Regions from separate parts of the Faecalibacillus sp. H12 genome, predicted to be linked through region 2. Evidence: riboswitches for the same ligand, from Rfam matches in the RefSeq annotation. Region 2 holds a riboswitch; the other holds the start of a gene.
What was found. A riboswitch is a leader RNA that binds a small molecule or an ion and turns the genes downstream of it on or off. The one in region 2 is predicted to bind cyclic di-GMP.

Region 1 (8,430 bases), on a different contig from region 2:
ATATTGATGTTTCAAGAAACGGTAATAATTTACAAGCTGAAGTAGAATATCTATTAGATGATAAACAAGTGGATGATGTTACATTTAATAATATTTATCATCCGTTATCATTAACTGTTCAAAAACGTTCTAAAGATTTATCGAAAGATCCTTTGGAAGGTGCTGTTTATGGATTATATAAAGTAAATGAAAAAGGAACAGATATTCTTATTGAAAAACAAACTTCTAATAGTGAAGGATATATGACATTTATGAAAGCTGTTCCTGAATATCAATATTATTTTAAAGAAATCTCTGCACCTAATGGACATACAGTTGATGAATATAAGACAAAGACATTTACAATTAAATGGATACGTCATAAAAATGGTAAAATTTCTTATCAATTAATTTATGATGGTCAAAAAGAAGATTTAGAAGAAGAAAAACAAGAGGATAGTTTAAACTTATATGCACAACAATCAATAGCGCTATTAGAAAATGAAGATACAAGTGTGAACTTAGAAGCTATTGGAGTAGCAGATGAAGTAACTAAATTAAACGTAACGAAAGTAGATAATCAAGGTAATTATTTAACAGGAGCACATTTACAAATTCTTGAAAAAGAAACTGGAAAAGTTATTTGTGATTGGGTTTCTACAGCGGATACCTTTAGCACTTTAAGAGAATTAAATGTAAATACTGTTTATATCTTAAGAGAAGTTGAAGCTCCAACAGGTTATGTAAAAGCAAGTGATACAGAATTTAAATTAGATGATTATGGTATTGTAACGAAGATTTCTGGAGATGCTCAACTTGTAGATGATCAAACATTTAATTTATATAATTCTAAACAAATTAAAGAAAAAGTTGTTTATAAAACAAATGTGACAACTGTAAAAACAGGAGATAATACAAATATTGTTATTTATGTAATTTTATTGTTTATTTCTTTAGTGTGTATCTTTATCTTCTTAAAGGAAAAAAGAAGGGAATAATTTGTTTCTTTTAAATTATCAGATGTGTGGGATGAATTTCATCCCACTTTTCTTTTATATAAAATTGACAAGCAAAGAATGAATCTATATAATATAAGTGAATGATACTCATAGTCTCAATAATAAAAAGGAACGAAAAAAGTTTGAAAAAGTAAAGATTTGTAACTATGACGGACACCCCTTATATATTTATGAACATATATTTTCTATAATAAATATGTCAATAGATAGAACGGAGAAAGGAATATTAGTGCAGTTTAGATTTAAAAAATGTCGTTTGGTTTTGTAGGGTTGTCAAAAATTGAATAAGGATATAGAATAATAAAATTAAATAAAAAATATGTGAAAAACTAGGAAAATTTGTTAAAAAAAATGGCTTTTGAAAAATTGAAAAAGCGTTGATTTTATGATAGGATTCTAGTGAAGGATAATAGCAAAATTAGTGAAAGCTAATGACGCAAAGTTACGGGTCTAAGTACAAAAGTATATGATTGCCGGGCCGCCCAATTCAAAAAAAGAATAGGCGGCTTTTTACCGTCTTATAGGAATATTTAATAAAATGGTGAACATATATATTAAAATGGGAGGTAAAAATTATGCTGAAACGTATGAGAAGAATTGGTTTATTTGTTCTAGCAATAGCAGTAGTTATTAGTAGTGCAATTATTGCCTCTGCTAATGAAAGAAGTGGTACTACTACAGGAAGTGCAACAGCACAAACAACTGCTTCTAGTTATGTAATAGAAAATAAAAGTAGCGATAGAAAAGATATTACAGTTACAATTCAACATTATAATGGAAGCAAAAAAATCTATTCAGATGATGTGAAAACTCTATCTTATGGATCAAAAATCAACGATTACGCTAAAGCAATAAATTGGGATGTAAGTAGTGTAACTGTTGATGGAAATGCCGTATCAAATAAAAATTATATTGAATTGACAGGGACTGGAAGTGCAACGGTTGTAGTGAATTACACTGCCAAAGAAACAGATGTATTAGGAGATACTTCTTTCTATGATTACACAGTAAGAGCTGGTGAATCAAATGGAAATTATTATTCTTTTAATATGTTAGGAGATAATACTAATCAAAGATTGACATCTGGTACATCTAGAAATTCATGGAAAGGTGTTTATTGGAATGGATGGCAAAATATTGAATATCAAAGTAGAAGTGATTTAGGTACAGGAAACAATTATGAAACATATTCTTATGAATTGATGAAAGATGACTATGATGTTAATGCTTATACAGGAAGCAGCAAAGTAATTAAAGGATTGTTGAATGGTATAGATAGTGATGGAAATGTAAAATTTAATTATACTGAACCAGGATTCTTTGTTAAGAGTAATGAAACAGTAACAATCAATGGAAAAGAAACTTATCTTAGACGTTATATAGATAGTATGAATTTGAAATTTCATAAAACAGGTGATACTTATAAATTAACTTCAGTTATTGATACAGCACAAAATAATAAAGAAGTGACAACAAGTGGTTCAAATTTCTTCCCACTTAATGATTATTCTACAGAAGGAACACCAAATTACTTTTTTGGAATGAGATATGATGTTGAATTCGCAATAGGTGATTATGTCGGTGATTTGACTTATAAATTTACCGGTGATGATGATATGTGGGTGGTTTTAGATAATACCAATGTCATTATTGATTTAGGTGGAATTCATGCTGCAGCTACAGATAGTGTTGATTTGTGGAGTAAATTAGGCTTAACTCCTGGAAGTTTAACAGAAGAGCAAAAAAATCAAACGCATAAATTAACAATTCTTTATATGGAACGTGGCGCTGGAGAATCTAATTGTCAAATGGAATTTACTCTTCCAAATGCAAAAGTTGTTGATGTTATAGAAAAGCCAAAAGCTGATTTGAATCTTCAAAAGGTTGATGAAAACGGAAATGGATTAAGTGATGCAGTATTTAAGTTAGAAAATGATTCAACAAAAGAAGCAAGTAGAGTTAAATCAACTAGTGATGGAAATATTACTTTTAGTGGTTTAAAAGAAGGTACCTATACCTTAACAGAAGTAAGTGCTCCAGATGGCTATTTAGTTTCTGATGATACATGGAAAGTAAGAGTTACAGTTGATAGCAATAATAATGCAGTTGCAAAGCTCTACTTGGTTAAAGATGATCAAGAACAAGAAGTAGCACAAACAAATGGTAAATATAAAATTGAAAATAAAAAGGTTCAAGAAATTATTGAAAACTCTTTACAATATGACAAGACTGCAAAAGTAAAAGATTGGGATGAAAGAACATATGATATTAACATTACTGCTAAATCTTTATCTACAAGTTCAAGCGTAGTTCAAAAAGAAGCAGTAGCTGATATTATGATGGTTTTAGATATTTCAGGTAGTATGCTTTACAATGGGAATAGTAACAATCCTACAGATAATGGAGGATTTAGAACTGTTGGAAAATACTGTGATGTAAAAAATAGTTTAGATGTTAATAAAGTGTATTATTATAGTAATACATTAACAGATGTTTCATATAAGCATACTAATGGTAATTCATATACTTATAAAAATGCTAAATATCCAATGATTTATATAAATGATACATGGAAATATTATAACGGAAGTAGTTGGGTAAATATACCAGATAAGATTTCAGGTTATTATGGAAATAAAATGGATAACAACACAACAATTTATACATTGGATAGTGGATTAACTGGATTAAAAGAAGCATCTTCAGCATTTATTTCAGCAACAGCAGAATCCTCAGAAAATAGTAGAATTGGTGTTGCAACATTCAATGCTTATGGAAATAATTTAAGCAATCTAGTAAATGCAAGAGATAATAAAAATAGCTTAAAACAAACAATTGCAAGTATCTATGCAGCTGGTGGTACGTCTCCTCAAAAAGGCTTAAGTATAGCACAAACAAATTTAGCTAATTCTAAACGTACAGATGTTCCTCAATATGTTATTTTATTTACAGATGGGGCACCTTCTGAAGACACGGATAAAAATGATTCCAAAGAAATAGCAAGACAATTAAGAGAATCGGGTATAACGGTATATACAGTTGGATTAAAGTTGAATGATGAAACATCTAATTGGTTATCTGAAAATATTGCATCAACAAATTGTGCTTTTACAGCAGCAAATGTTGATGAATTAAAGGTAATCTTTGCTAAAATTCAACAAACAATATCACAAAATATTGATATTAAAAATGCTAATATTGTTGATGTAATTGATCCACGTTTCCAACTAGTAGGTAATGATGGAAATGTTATAACAGATGATGAACTTAAGCAAGGTGAAATAGAAATTACAGGAACTAATGGCAAAGTTGGTATGGCGTATTATGATGAAGTTAATAATACCCAAGCAATTAGATGGACTGACCAAACGATTCCAAATGTTAATACTGGTGAATGGAACACAACAATAACTGTTAAAGCACGTGACAAATATATAGGTGGTAATAACGTTCCAACTAACGTAAGTCCAGATTCAAAAATAACGACAGGTTTTGGTGAAGCTGTTTTACCTCAACCTAAAGTGAATGTAAAAGTTGATATTGCAACCACTAATGATGATATTTGGATCAATAGTGGTGAGACAGTTCCAGTTGATGATACTAATATTGGAAATAGTAAAGTCTTTGATATAGAAAATGTTGTTAATAGTAAAGGTAATATTGTATATAAGTACAATGAATCAACGAAAGAATTTGAAAAAATTACAAAAGGCGATTTAACTATACAATGGTATACTGATGATCAATGTACATCAGAAACTACGAAAGATAAGATTTCTAAAGTTAAACCAGATGGTAGAACGGATTTCTTCTTAAAAGTAGGATATGATGGTGGTAGTGCTACTGATGAAAGTAACACAAATACCAATGGAAATAAGGTTGGTAATAGTGAATCTAATATAGGATATGCTATTAACGATGGTAAAAATGGTAATGACAAAGAATGTGTTACTGATTTTGAAAATTGTAAAAAGAATAAATCTGAATATGGTATTTATAGAATACATGTGAAATATACTTTACCTGAAACAGGTGGAACAGGAATTTATTGGTATATGACAGGTGGTATGTTGCTTATGATGGTAGCAGCAGTTGCTATATATAGAAAAAGGTATTATGAGTATATGAACAAATAGTTTTCCTATTTATTCATAACTCTTATATATATAAAAAAAGAAAGGGAGATAGAATATGAAATTATTTAAAAAAGTTTCAGCAATGGTGGTTTCATTATTGATGGCACTAGCAATGGTAGTACCAGTAGCTGCCGCTAATCCAACAATTACAGTAAAAAACATTGCTACAGACGAAAATGTAACATTATCTTATTTAAAAGTTGTTAAACAAGATAAAACTACAAAAACAGGATGGGCTTTTGTTAGCGATGAAGTAACTAAAATTTTTAAAGAAGAGTATAAAAAAAATGATGCTCAAGCTATTTTAGCTTCATTAGCTAATAGTGCTGCTCATTCTAAAGCGTTAGCTAGATTAGGAAATTTAAATGGATTTACTAAATTTACAGATAACGCTGGAAGAAAAACTGAAGTAGATGGTGCAGGGTTATATGTTGTTAAAGTTGTAGATAACTCAAATAAATATACTTATAACGTTATGGCCGCTCCAATTAATTTTGAATATGCTAATAATCCAGCAACATTAAAAAATGCTGAATTAGCTGTAAAAAGATCTGAAACAAAATTAACTAAAACAGTTAACGATGCAGATGGTGCTGTACACAATGGTCAAACAGTAACTTATACAATCAATGTAAAAGTTCCTTCAATTGATCCAACTGCAACAAATAAGTTATTTAAAGTAACTGATGCATTAACAGGTGCAGAATACAAAAAAGATACAGTTGTTGTTAAATTAGGGGATAGTAAAATAAATATTGCTCCTACATTTGATGATGCAACTAATTCATTTGAATTAGATTTATCATCTTTCATTGATGATACAAACAGTAATGCTGGAAAAGATGTTACAATTACTTATGATGTATTAGTAACTTCTGAAAATGATAAAGTAAAAAATACTGCTAACGTAAGTCGTACAGGTTCAGAAAATTATTCAAGTGATTCTGTAGATTTATATGAAGGTGCAATTACTTTAACAAAAACAAATGATTATGAAAAAGAAAGTGATAAAAAATTATTAGCTGGTGCAGGCTTCAACGTATTAGATAAAGATGGAAATGTTCTTAAATTTGTCGATAAAGGTAATAATAATTACGTATTAGCTAAAGATCAAACAGTAACTACTGGTGTCGTAACTGAAGTTGTAACTGGTGCAAATGGTCAATTAGTAGTTAAAGGTTTAGATAAAGGTGAATATCAATTTAAAGAAGTTACTGCTCCTGATGGATATTCTATTAATGAAACTAATTCAAGTGCTACTTTAACAATTACTGGTGATAAAGCAACTGCAGAATTTACTGCTGATGCAGATATGAGAGATACAGAAGTAGGTGCTTTACCTGAAACTGGTGGTATTGGTACTACAATCTTTACAGTAGGTGGATGTGCAATTATGGTTGCAGCTGCTGCATTATTCTTTATGAATAAAAAGAAACATGAAAAATAAAATAATTATCAGAGGCTTTTAGCCTCTGATTCTTAAAATGATATAAGAATAAGGAGAGACCAGATGAAAAAGAAGTTAAGCAATATAGTTATAATCTTGATATTCGTTGCTGGTTTGTCCTTATTGGTATATCCATTTGTTGCCAATAAGTGGAATAGTTATAGACAAGATCGTTTAATCAGTAACTATGAAAAGATAGTAAGTCAGAAAAGTAATTCAATAGATTATGATGCAGAAATGAAAAAAGCCAAGGCATATAATGATGCTTTAGCACCACATATTTTGCCGGATTCATTTATTAAAGCAGAAAATCAAAAGTCAGAAGATAAGTCATATACTTCAGCTTTAAATCTTGCTGGGGATGGAATAATGGCTATTGTTGAAATTCCTAAAATAGATGTGAAGTTACCTATTTATCATACAACGAGTGAAGAAGTATTAAGTAAGGCTGCTGGACATTTGGAAGGAAGTTCTTTACCTGTAGGGGGTAAAGATACGCATGCAGTTATCTCTGCACATAGGGGGTTGCCAAGTGCAACATTGTTTACTGATTTGGATCAAGTTAAAAAGGGAGACCACTTTTTGGTCCATGTTTTGAAAAAAACGTTATGTTATGAAGTTGGTAGTATTGTTGAAACTGAACCTGATGATACATCAGCTTTGGCTGTTCAAGAGGGAAAAGATTTAGTTTCGTTGCTTACATGTACACCTTATGGTGTGAATACTCAACGTTTGATTGTAACAGGTCATCGTGTTTCTTATAACAAATCTGTTGTAAATAAGGAAAAGAAAAATGGTTTTACAAGTCTTCATACGAATTATTTGTTATGGGTTATTGTTGGTTTAGCTGTTACTGGTGGTTTTATCTTTATTTTATATAAAAAGGATAAAAAGATGAGATCTAAGGAGTAGTTATATGAAAAAGAGATTACCGAGTATTTTGGTTGGATTGTTATTCTTAGTTGGGTTGGGTATTATGATTTATCCCACTGTTTCTAATCAATGGAATACTTATCGACAAAATAAATTGATTAGTAATTATGAAAAAATAGTTGATGATATGTCTGATGAAGACTTTAGTCAAGAATGGCAAAATGCACAAGCATTTAATGAAACAATAAGTGGGAATAATGTTTTTGCTGATGTGTTTGGTGAAAAGCCCAAGGATAGTGAAAATAGTGAATATAATCGAGTTTTAAATATGAATAATGATGGAATCATGGGATATATTTCTATTCCTGAAATCAATATTAAATTAGCTATTTATCATGGGACAAGTGATGATGTTTTACAAACGGGTGTTGGTCATATTAATGGGTCTAAACTTCCTATTGGAGGTGAAAGTACACATTGTGTTTTAGCAGCGCATAGAGGTCTTCCTAGTGCAGAATTGTTTACTGATATTGATCAACTACAAACAGGTGATAAATTTTATTTGCATATTTTAGATAAGGTTTTAGCTTATGAAGTAGATCAAATTTTACCAATGGTTGATAAAGATGATCATCAAACTTTACAAAATGCTTTGTCTATTACTGAGGGTCAAGATTATGTTTCATTATTTACTTGTACACCTTATGGAGTGAATAGTCATCGTTTAATTGTAAGAGGACATCGTGTTGAATATAATGGTGAAGAAGATGTTAAACAATCTGTTGGAGATAGAATGTTAGAGTCTATTAAAAACTATTATATGTTGATTTTAGTTTTAGGTTTATCAATTACGATACTTGTTATTATTATAATGAGATATGTTTTTAATAAAAAGAAATAAGGGAGGATATGAGGATGAAAAAGAAATTTTGTAAGTTATCGGCTATCTTTATAGCGTTGATAATGATGTTTACGG
Region 2 (8,430 bases):
CCTTTTATAGATATTTCTCCATTTTTAGAAACTTTAAAATAAATATCATCTGCTTTTTTATAACCGTCAGGTACTACTTCTTCAATAAGTATATACTCACCAAACGGTAATGAAACAGTATGTGTCTTATCTTTTTCACTGACCCATGAAGCTACTTCTTCTTTTGTTTTTTGATTTACTATTTTAAGTGTTGCTCCAGCAATTTCCTTTTCATTTGTTAGATCTTGTTTGCTTATAGCTACTTCATATGGTTTTGGAGTGTAACTATTTTTAAAGGCTACAGTTACTTCACCTTGATTTTCAATTTGTATACTTTCAGTTTTTTTACCTTCTATTTCTTGTGTATCAATTTTATAAGTTGTTTTTACTGTATAACCTTCCACTGACGAATTTATTTCTTCAACTGTATATTCTTCAGCTAAAACATCTAACTCTTTTGTCCAAGTTTTACTTGCTTCATCATACGAAAACTCATCTAAAGTATATTTATCTGTCTTCTTTGTTTCTTGATTCATTACTTTAAATGTAATCTTTTTGGCATTTTCTTTAGAAATATTCCCTTCTACTGTTTTAGTTAGAATAAGTTTACCTTTTTCGATATGTTTGTCTTCCATGATTATTGTATTTTGATCATTGCCAACTATATTACCATCATTATCCACAACAAACGTAATATCATCAGCTACCATATATCCCTCTGGTGCTTTGGTTTCTTTTAAAACGTATGTTCCTGGTTCTAGTTTAACTTTTCCTGGATTATTATTTTCGCCAGTTATCCAACTTTTTACAGTTTCATTTGTATCTTTATTAATAATACTTAGGTGTGCGTTCTTCAATTCAGATTTCGTCTGTGCATCTATTTTACTAATTTCAATAGTATTTTCTTTTGTTGTTCCTTTTTCGTTAGAAATTGTATAAAAATGCATTGCTTGTGTTTTATCAATAAGTGTTACAGGATAAGTATTATCTCCTTCTTTAATAGCTTCAGGATAATTTTCTTCACTATTTCCTTTAAATATAAAATAATGTGGTGTAGCATCTAATTTATAATTATCAGGTGCTTCTGTTTCAACAATTCTATAAAGAACATTTCTACTCAACCCAGAAAAAGTAAGATAACCCGTTGGTAATGTTTCGCCCTCTGCTTTTAATTTTGTAGCAGTTGTTTCAAAATTATTATTATATGTTACTTCACTACAGCTAAATTTGGCTTTTTCTAAGGCTTTTGTTTGATCATCTTTATCACATTTATAAAGTTTTATACTGACGCCATTCCCTGTGGAAGCTCCTGAACTTTCAAGTACTTTTCCTTTCAAAGAAACATACGTCTCTAATTCAGATTGATTTGGTATTCCTTTTAAAGAACACTTATTGTAGGCATTTGTTTCATTTAATGCGCTACTATCTTCACCTACTGGTAAATTAATAGTTGCTTCATATTCAAGAACAACTTTCTTTTCATCAGGAATTATTATTTTTAATACATGTTTTGTTTCATCATAGCTTACTTGATTAGCCGTAGCTTTATTACCATTAATTGTTAAACTATTCATATAATAATCAAGAGCACTTCCCATTTCATCAACAAGTTCGATATCTTTACCCTCATTTAATTTAATTGCACCTTCATTCACCGTAATTTTATATCTAACATTTGGTGCTGTATCTTGATTATAAGTATATTCTTTCTTTAAAATATCGTTTTTTGATAACCCAAACCATCTTGTAGCTGTTGCTGTTGAAATATTGCCATCAATAGATAAAGACGCCTTATTGTCATAGGCTTTATCTCCTAGTGCTTTTGAAACATCTATAATGCTTGCTTTATATGTTAGATTTAAAGAATTTGTTTTCAAATAATCTAATGCTGCATTTGTAAATATAAACTTAACTTTTCCGTTTTCTTTTTCTACTTGAATATTCTTAAGAATCTCTTCATTTGTTATTTGACTATCCCATTTTTCAATTATATCTAATGAGTTATCTACATACTGTGTATTTTCAGGAAGTGTATCTTCAATAAAAACATTTTTTGCATCGGTTGGTACTTTTTTTACAATTAATTTCCAAGCCATTTCATCTTTATTACAAGAGCTACCCCAATAACCTTCTTTTTCAAGAAAAGTTTCAATTTTATAATCATAATTAGCATTACTTTCCCCTAATTTCTTTGTTTCATTAAAACATTCACCTTTATTTGCATAAGATGTTGTTGTTGATGGAATATTATCTAGAGATGTAATAACTTGTATAATAATAGTTCCTTCATTTACTTTTCCAAAGTCAAAAGTTAATTCTCTATCCTTTTGACTAAATATTGGTGTACCATTATATCCACTTTTAACTTGATATGATTTATAATTCATTCCTTCTGGCGTTGTATCTTTAACAATTAAATGATTTATACCATTTTCAGGAACATTAATTTTTATTTGCCATGCAACCTCTTGTGAATTTCTTATTGTTAGACAAGTTTTTTCAATAAATTGATAATTTTCTTTTCCTACTTTAAATGAATCTGTATAATCCGTGTTTTGTGTATTACCAAAAGGATTAATAGTGAACGTATTACTCTTTGTAATAGCTGGCGCATTACTAGGATCTTCACCAAATTTAGTTTGGTAAGTCATCTTATACTCCTTATCACATCCAGCAGGTACTTGGAAATTTCCAGTTGTTAAACTTTCCCATGTTAATCCTTCAATAGAAGGACTACATTTAAAACTTCCATCAATATATTCACCAATATTATCACCTAACGAGTCTTTAATAGTAGAACCACCAATATCAAAATTACCCCCAGGATTTAACGTAACTTCCCAATTGATAACCTTATTACTATCATCACCAGTAACACTATGCTTTTTTTCTGCCCAATTTTTCTTAGTATATTCTAATTTCTTATAAGAATTTTTTTCATTTGTTTGTGTATCACTCTTTACAGTTATGTTATTTCCAACTTTAGAATTCCAATCATCCGGATTATATGCAAAAACATCTTTTTTTACTTTTACTTTATATTTAGCATATAAAACTTCTTTATCATTCATACTTCCAATTGTATATTGAAATTTATTAGTTTCTTTTAAATTATTTGTAACTGTACCAGTATAAGAAATTGTACAGGCTTCATCTGTGTAAAATTGAACATCTCCATCTAATGTCATATTTTCATCCATTTGATCAGTCACAACAACGTTTGTTTGTGGACCAGTTGCTGAAACCTTTAATTTAAATTCTGCAGAAAGGTTATCCCCCTCACTTATAACTTTTCCACCTGTTTTTTCAATATCTACCTTATCGTTAGATTTATCACGATCCATATCAATGATAAATTGACCAACACCTGGTAAGTCTAGTTTCCCTTTTCCACCTTCATGATTGTTTGTAAATGAATCACTCAAAGTTCCATTGATGATAAGTGAACCATGTCTATTTGATTTACTAAAAAATAATTCACTTTGATCTCCTGCATTATATTTAACTGTAATTGTATTACCTTTTATTTCAAAATGTCCTACAGTTTCCGCACCTTCTTTTAGTTCCTTAATTCCTTCTTCCATGGTTATTCCATCAGGCAAAGTATAAACCATTGTATTATTATCTTTTGTTGGAAACTGATTATCAATAAATCCCCATACTAGTTTGATAGAAATTGCTGAACCATACGGTATTTTGTTTTCTATATTCGGCTGTAAAAGATGGTCTCCAATTTTAATATAACTTCTATCAACTACATCACTTGGTAGATTTTTATCAATAAATTGAGATAAATCTACCGATTCTTCAGCAAATGCACTAAATACATTTGTTGAAACTGCTGTTACTATCATGGCTATCACCAATAATAGTGAAAACAACTTCTTCTTTCTATTCATTATTCTTCCTCCCAATTTTACAAAACTATAAAAAAATATTGACGATAAATGATAATTATAAAAAAAGCCGCAAGAAAAGACTAAGTACACATCATCTGCAACTCAGCCAACTTCCTTACGGTTCAGTTCTGTAGCTTTGCGTCACTATTTTTCAATAGTTTTGCCTTTAAAATATATAATTTTTATAAACTAATATTATCACATAATTTCAACAAAAAATATCTTTTACGACCAAAATATGCTTTTTTTCGACCGAAAAATTTTCAACATAATAAAAAGGACTTTTTTGATATAACCATATATCATAAAAAGTCCTTTATAACTATTAAATTTATCTTATTATTCAGCTGAAATAGCTTCTACTGGACAAGTTCCAACACATGCTTGACATCCAATGCATGTATCTTTGTCACATTCCATTTTTCCTTCGTCATCAAATGCTAAAGCTTCTACAGGACAAACACCAGCACATGCTCCACATCCGATACAAGTATCTTTATCTACGTTCATATTTAACTCTCCTTTTCCTTTTTTCCTATAATTAGTATAACACTTTCCACTTTTCAGTCAATACAAAGTCACTATTTTTCATAGCTTTGAATACAACAATTTTCGGGTAACCATGTCATTAATTCTTCATTTGTCATATCATTAAAATAACTATGAATGACACGCACGATACCTCCATGACAAACAACTAAAATGTTTTTATCAGGATATTTATTTTCAAGTTCTTCTAAAAAACTATACACACGATGGACTACTTGAAATAAAGATTCTCCGCCTGGATAATGGAGTCCATGATTTTGTTTATAATATTGAAATTCTTCATTATTAACAATTCCTTCAAATTTGCCAAAATTGATTTCTTGAATTCTAGAATCTATTTTAATTTCTAATTGATGATTTTCATTTATGATTTTTGCAGTTTCATGTGCTCTTTGAAGTGGTGAGGCAAAAATCATATCTAATGAAATATCTTTTAATTGTTCACTGGCCATTTTAGCTTGTTGCTTTCCTAAAGATGTTAATTCCACATCCGAAATGCCACAAACTTTATTATCAATGTTATAACCTGTTTGACCATGTCTTACTATATATAATTTCATTTTTTTATGTCCTTTATCTTCATTTTGTTTTATGTTATCATATTTTTGGCATTTAGAGAACAAATGAAAAAGGAGAAAATTACATATGGGTGGTATGTTTGGCGTTGTCAGTCGTAAAGACTGTGTCACTGATTTGTTTTTTGGTATTGATTATCATTCTCATTTAGGAACAAAAAAAGGTGGGATTGCAGTTTATGGAGAAAACGGTTTTAACCGTGCAATTCATAATATTTCAAATTCACCATTTAGAACTAAGTTTGAAAATGATATTAAAGAAATGTCTGGAAAAATGGGGATTGGTTGTATTTCAGACAATGAACCTCAACCTCTTTTAATCAATTGTCGTTTAGGTAGTTATGCAATTGTTTCTGTAGGTAGAGTTGCAAATATGGAAGAATTGATTCAAGATGCTTTTGATAATGGGCATACTCATTTTCTAGAGATGTCTGGGGGAGAAGTGAATCAAACTGAATTGATTGCTGCAATGATCAATCAAAAGGATACTTATGTTGATGGAATTATCAATGTTTTAAGAAAAGTAAAAGGTTCTATTTCTTTTATGTTGATGACAAAAGATGGTTTGTATTTAGTACGTGATAAATTAGGAAGAACTCCATTAAATATTGGTAAGGGGGAAAATGGATTCTGTGCTTCGTTTGAAAGTCATGCTTATATCAATTTAGGCTATTCTTTATATAAAGAATTAGGACCTGGTGAAGTTTGTTTTATGACCAGTGAAGAAGTGAAAACACTTGTAGAAGCCAATGATAAAATGAAAATTTGTTCATTTTTATGGGTATACTATGGTTATCCAACAAGTTGTTATGAAGGACGTAATGTTGAAGAAATGCGTTATGAATGTGGTCGTTTAATGGCTCAAAGAGATGATATTAAAGATATTGATCTTGTAGCAGGTGTTCCTGATAGTGGAATTGCCCATGCGATTGGTTATTCAAATGAATCACATATTCAATATGGAAGACCTTTTATTAAATACACACCTACGTGGCCACGTTCATTTATGCCACAAATTCAAGCGGATCGTAATTTAATTGCAAAAATGAAATTAATTCCAATTGCTAGCTTGATTAAAGGAAAATCATTATTATTAATTGATGATTCAATTGTTCGGGGAACACAACTAAGAGATACAACTGAATATTTATATAACTCTGGAGCAAGAGCAGTCCATATCAGACCTGCTTGTCCTCCAATTATGTATGGATGTCCTTACTTAAACTTTTCAAGAAGTACAAGTGATATGGATTTAATTACACGTCGTGTTATTAGAAAACGTGAAGGAGAAAATGATATCAATATGTTAGAAACATATAGTGATCCAGATACTCCTGAATATAATGCAATGGTAGAAGAAATCCGTAAAGAACTTAATTTTACTTCTTTACGTTTTAATCGTTTGGATGATATGCTTCAAGCTATTGGACTTGATAGTGATAAGATCTGTACTTATTGTTTTAATGGTAAAAAATAATACGGAAAGAAATTTCCGTATTTTTTTAAAATATATTTAATAGCTTTCTAAGGAGTGCTATAATATTGAAGAAAAAAAAAGGAGACTATTATGAAATATTTAATTGACCCAATGGATTTAAGTGTAGAAGAAATTGATGAACTAATTGATATTGCGAATGATATTATTAAAGATCGTACACGCTATCAAGATGTTTGTCGTCATAAAATTCTAGCTACACTCTTTTTTGAACCAAGTACACGTACAAGACTTTCTTTTGAATCAGCTATGTTATCACTTGGTGGAAGTGTTTTAGGTTTTTCAAGTGCAAGCAATACAAGCGCTTCTAAAGGTGAAAGTGTTAGTGATACTATTAGTGTTGTTTCAAGCTATTGTGATATTATTGCAATGCGTCATCCAAAAGAAGGAGCACCTCTTGTTGCTACAAGAAAAAGTACAGTACCTTTAATCAATGCTGGAGATGGTGGTCATAACCATCCAACGCAAACTTTAACTGATTTACTTACTATTTATAGAGAAAAAGGTAGACTAGATAATCTAACAATTGGTTTTTGTGGAGATTTAAAATTCGGACGTACAGTTCATTCTCTTACAAAAGCAATGTCACGTTATAAAAATATTAAATTCGTGTTTATTGCACCACCTGAACTTAAAATTCCTGAATATTTAAAACATGATTTATTAGATGCTAAGAATTTAGATTATAAAGAAGTTGAAACTATTGAAGAAGTTATTGAAGATTTAGATATTCTTTATATGACACGTGTTCAAAAAGAAAGATTCTTTAATGAACAAGACTATATTCGTTTAAAAGATACATATATTTTAGATTTAAAGAAATTAGAAAAATCAAAATCTGATTTAATCGTTATGCACCCATTACCCCGTGTTAATGAAATTGCTATTGAAGTTGATGATGATCCAAGAGCTAAGTATTTTGATCAAGTTCAAAACGGACGTTTTATGCGTATGGCACTTATTTTAAAAATGTTAGGATTGGAAAATGAGGTAGAAAGATAATGAAGATAGATAGTATTAAAAACGGGATTGTTCTAGATCATATTACTGCTGGTAAATCTTTAGAAGTTTATAAAGCACTAGGATTAGATAAATTAGATTGTAGCGTTGCTATTATTAAAAACGTTAAATCTAATAAAATGGGTAAAAAAGATATTTTAAAAATAGATGAAGAGTTCACTTTAGATTTTGATGTTTTAGGATATTTAGATCCTAATATTACTGTTTGTATTATTAAAGATGGTAAACTTGTTGAAAAGAAAAAATTGCAACTTCCTCAAAAAATTATTAATGTAGAAAAATGTAAAAATCCTCGTTGTATTACATCTGTAGAACAAGGATTAGATCATGTTTTCTATTTAGCAAATAAAGATAAACGTATTTATCGTTGTCTTTATTGTGAAACAAAAGTTGAAAAAAAATAGAAGCAATGCTTCTATTTCTATGCTGGAGTAGCTCCAACGGTAGAGCAACTGACTCGTAACCAGTAGGCTGTGGGTTCAAATCCCATCTCCAGCACCATTATTAAAATCAACAAGCGTTGATTTTTTTATTATAATAACAAACATCAAATATAAACCTTTTCTTCCCATTTCATCATGACATCTTTACCATGATGCGCTAATCCTATATAAATCACTTTTCCTTTTAAATCATAGTCATATCTTCTATCTTTGATTTGTTGGATGGCTTCATTTGATAATTTATCCAATGCTTTTTCAAAATCTTTTTTATCTTCTTTGAAATACTTAAATTCAATAATAAACGATGTTTTCTTTTCATCATGAGCCTGGATAATGAGATCACATCTTCCTTTACATTCTTCTCGATTATAAATAACTTTATAGTTATCTGATAGACATAAACACATTCCTAACATCATCATATGATAACTGTTTTCATTATTTAAATCATGATAGCTTGGAATCATTAA

Region 1: linked by a shared signal. The riboswitch ahead of HUU89_RS11975 (SpaA isopeptide-forming pilin-related protein) and the one ahead of HUU89_RS09295 (collagen binding domain-containing protein) in region 2 are both predicted to bind cyclic di-GMP.

What each region holds. Positions count from the first base shown of each region.
Region 1 is NZ_JABWDK010000026.1:14,335-22,764, forward strand. Features, by position in the region: gene HUU89_RS11970 (Spy0128 family protein) at 1-977, shown strand, start outside; cyclic di-GMP riboswitch class I at 1,400-1,484, shown strand; gene HUU89_RS11975 (SpaA isopeptide-forming pilin-related protein) at 1,574-5,134, shown strand; gene HUU89_RS11980 (isopeptide-forming domain-containing fimbrial protein) at 5,190-6,581, shown strand; gene HUU89_RS11985 (class C sortase) at 6,645-7,493, shown strand; gene HUU89_RS11990 (class C sortase) at 7,498-8,355, shown strand; gene HUU89_RS11995 (DUF5979 domain-containing protein) at 8,370-8,430, shown strand, end outside.
Region 2 is NZ_JABWDK010000013.1:5,617-14,046, forward strand. Features, by position in the region: gene HUU89_RS09295 (collagen binding domain-containing protein) at 1-3,878, opposite strand, end outside; cyclic di-GMP riboswitch class I at 3,972-4,053, opposite strand; gene HUU89_RS09300 (4Fe-4S binding protein) at 4,218-4,388, opposite strand; gene HUU89_RS09305 (histidine phosphatase family protein) at 4,460-4,987, opposite strand; gene HUU89_RS09310 (amidophosphoribosyltransferase) at 5,073-6,479, shown strand; gene pyrB (aspartate carbamoyltransferase) at 6,570-7,499, shown strand; gene HUU89_RS09320 (aspartate carbamoyltransferase regulatory subunit) at 7,499-7,921, shown strand; tRNA gene HUU89_RS09325 (tRNA-Thr) at 7,943-8,018, shown strand; gene HUU89_RS09330 (PD-(D/E)XK nuclease domain-containing protein) at 8,065-8,427, opposite strand.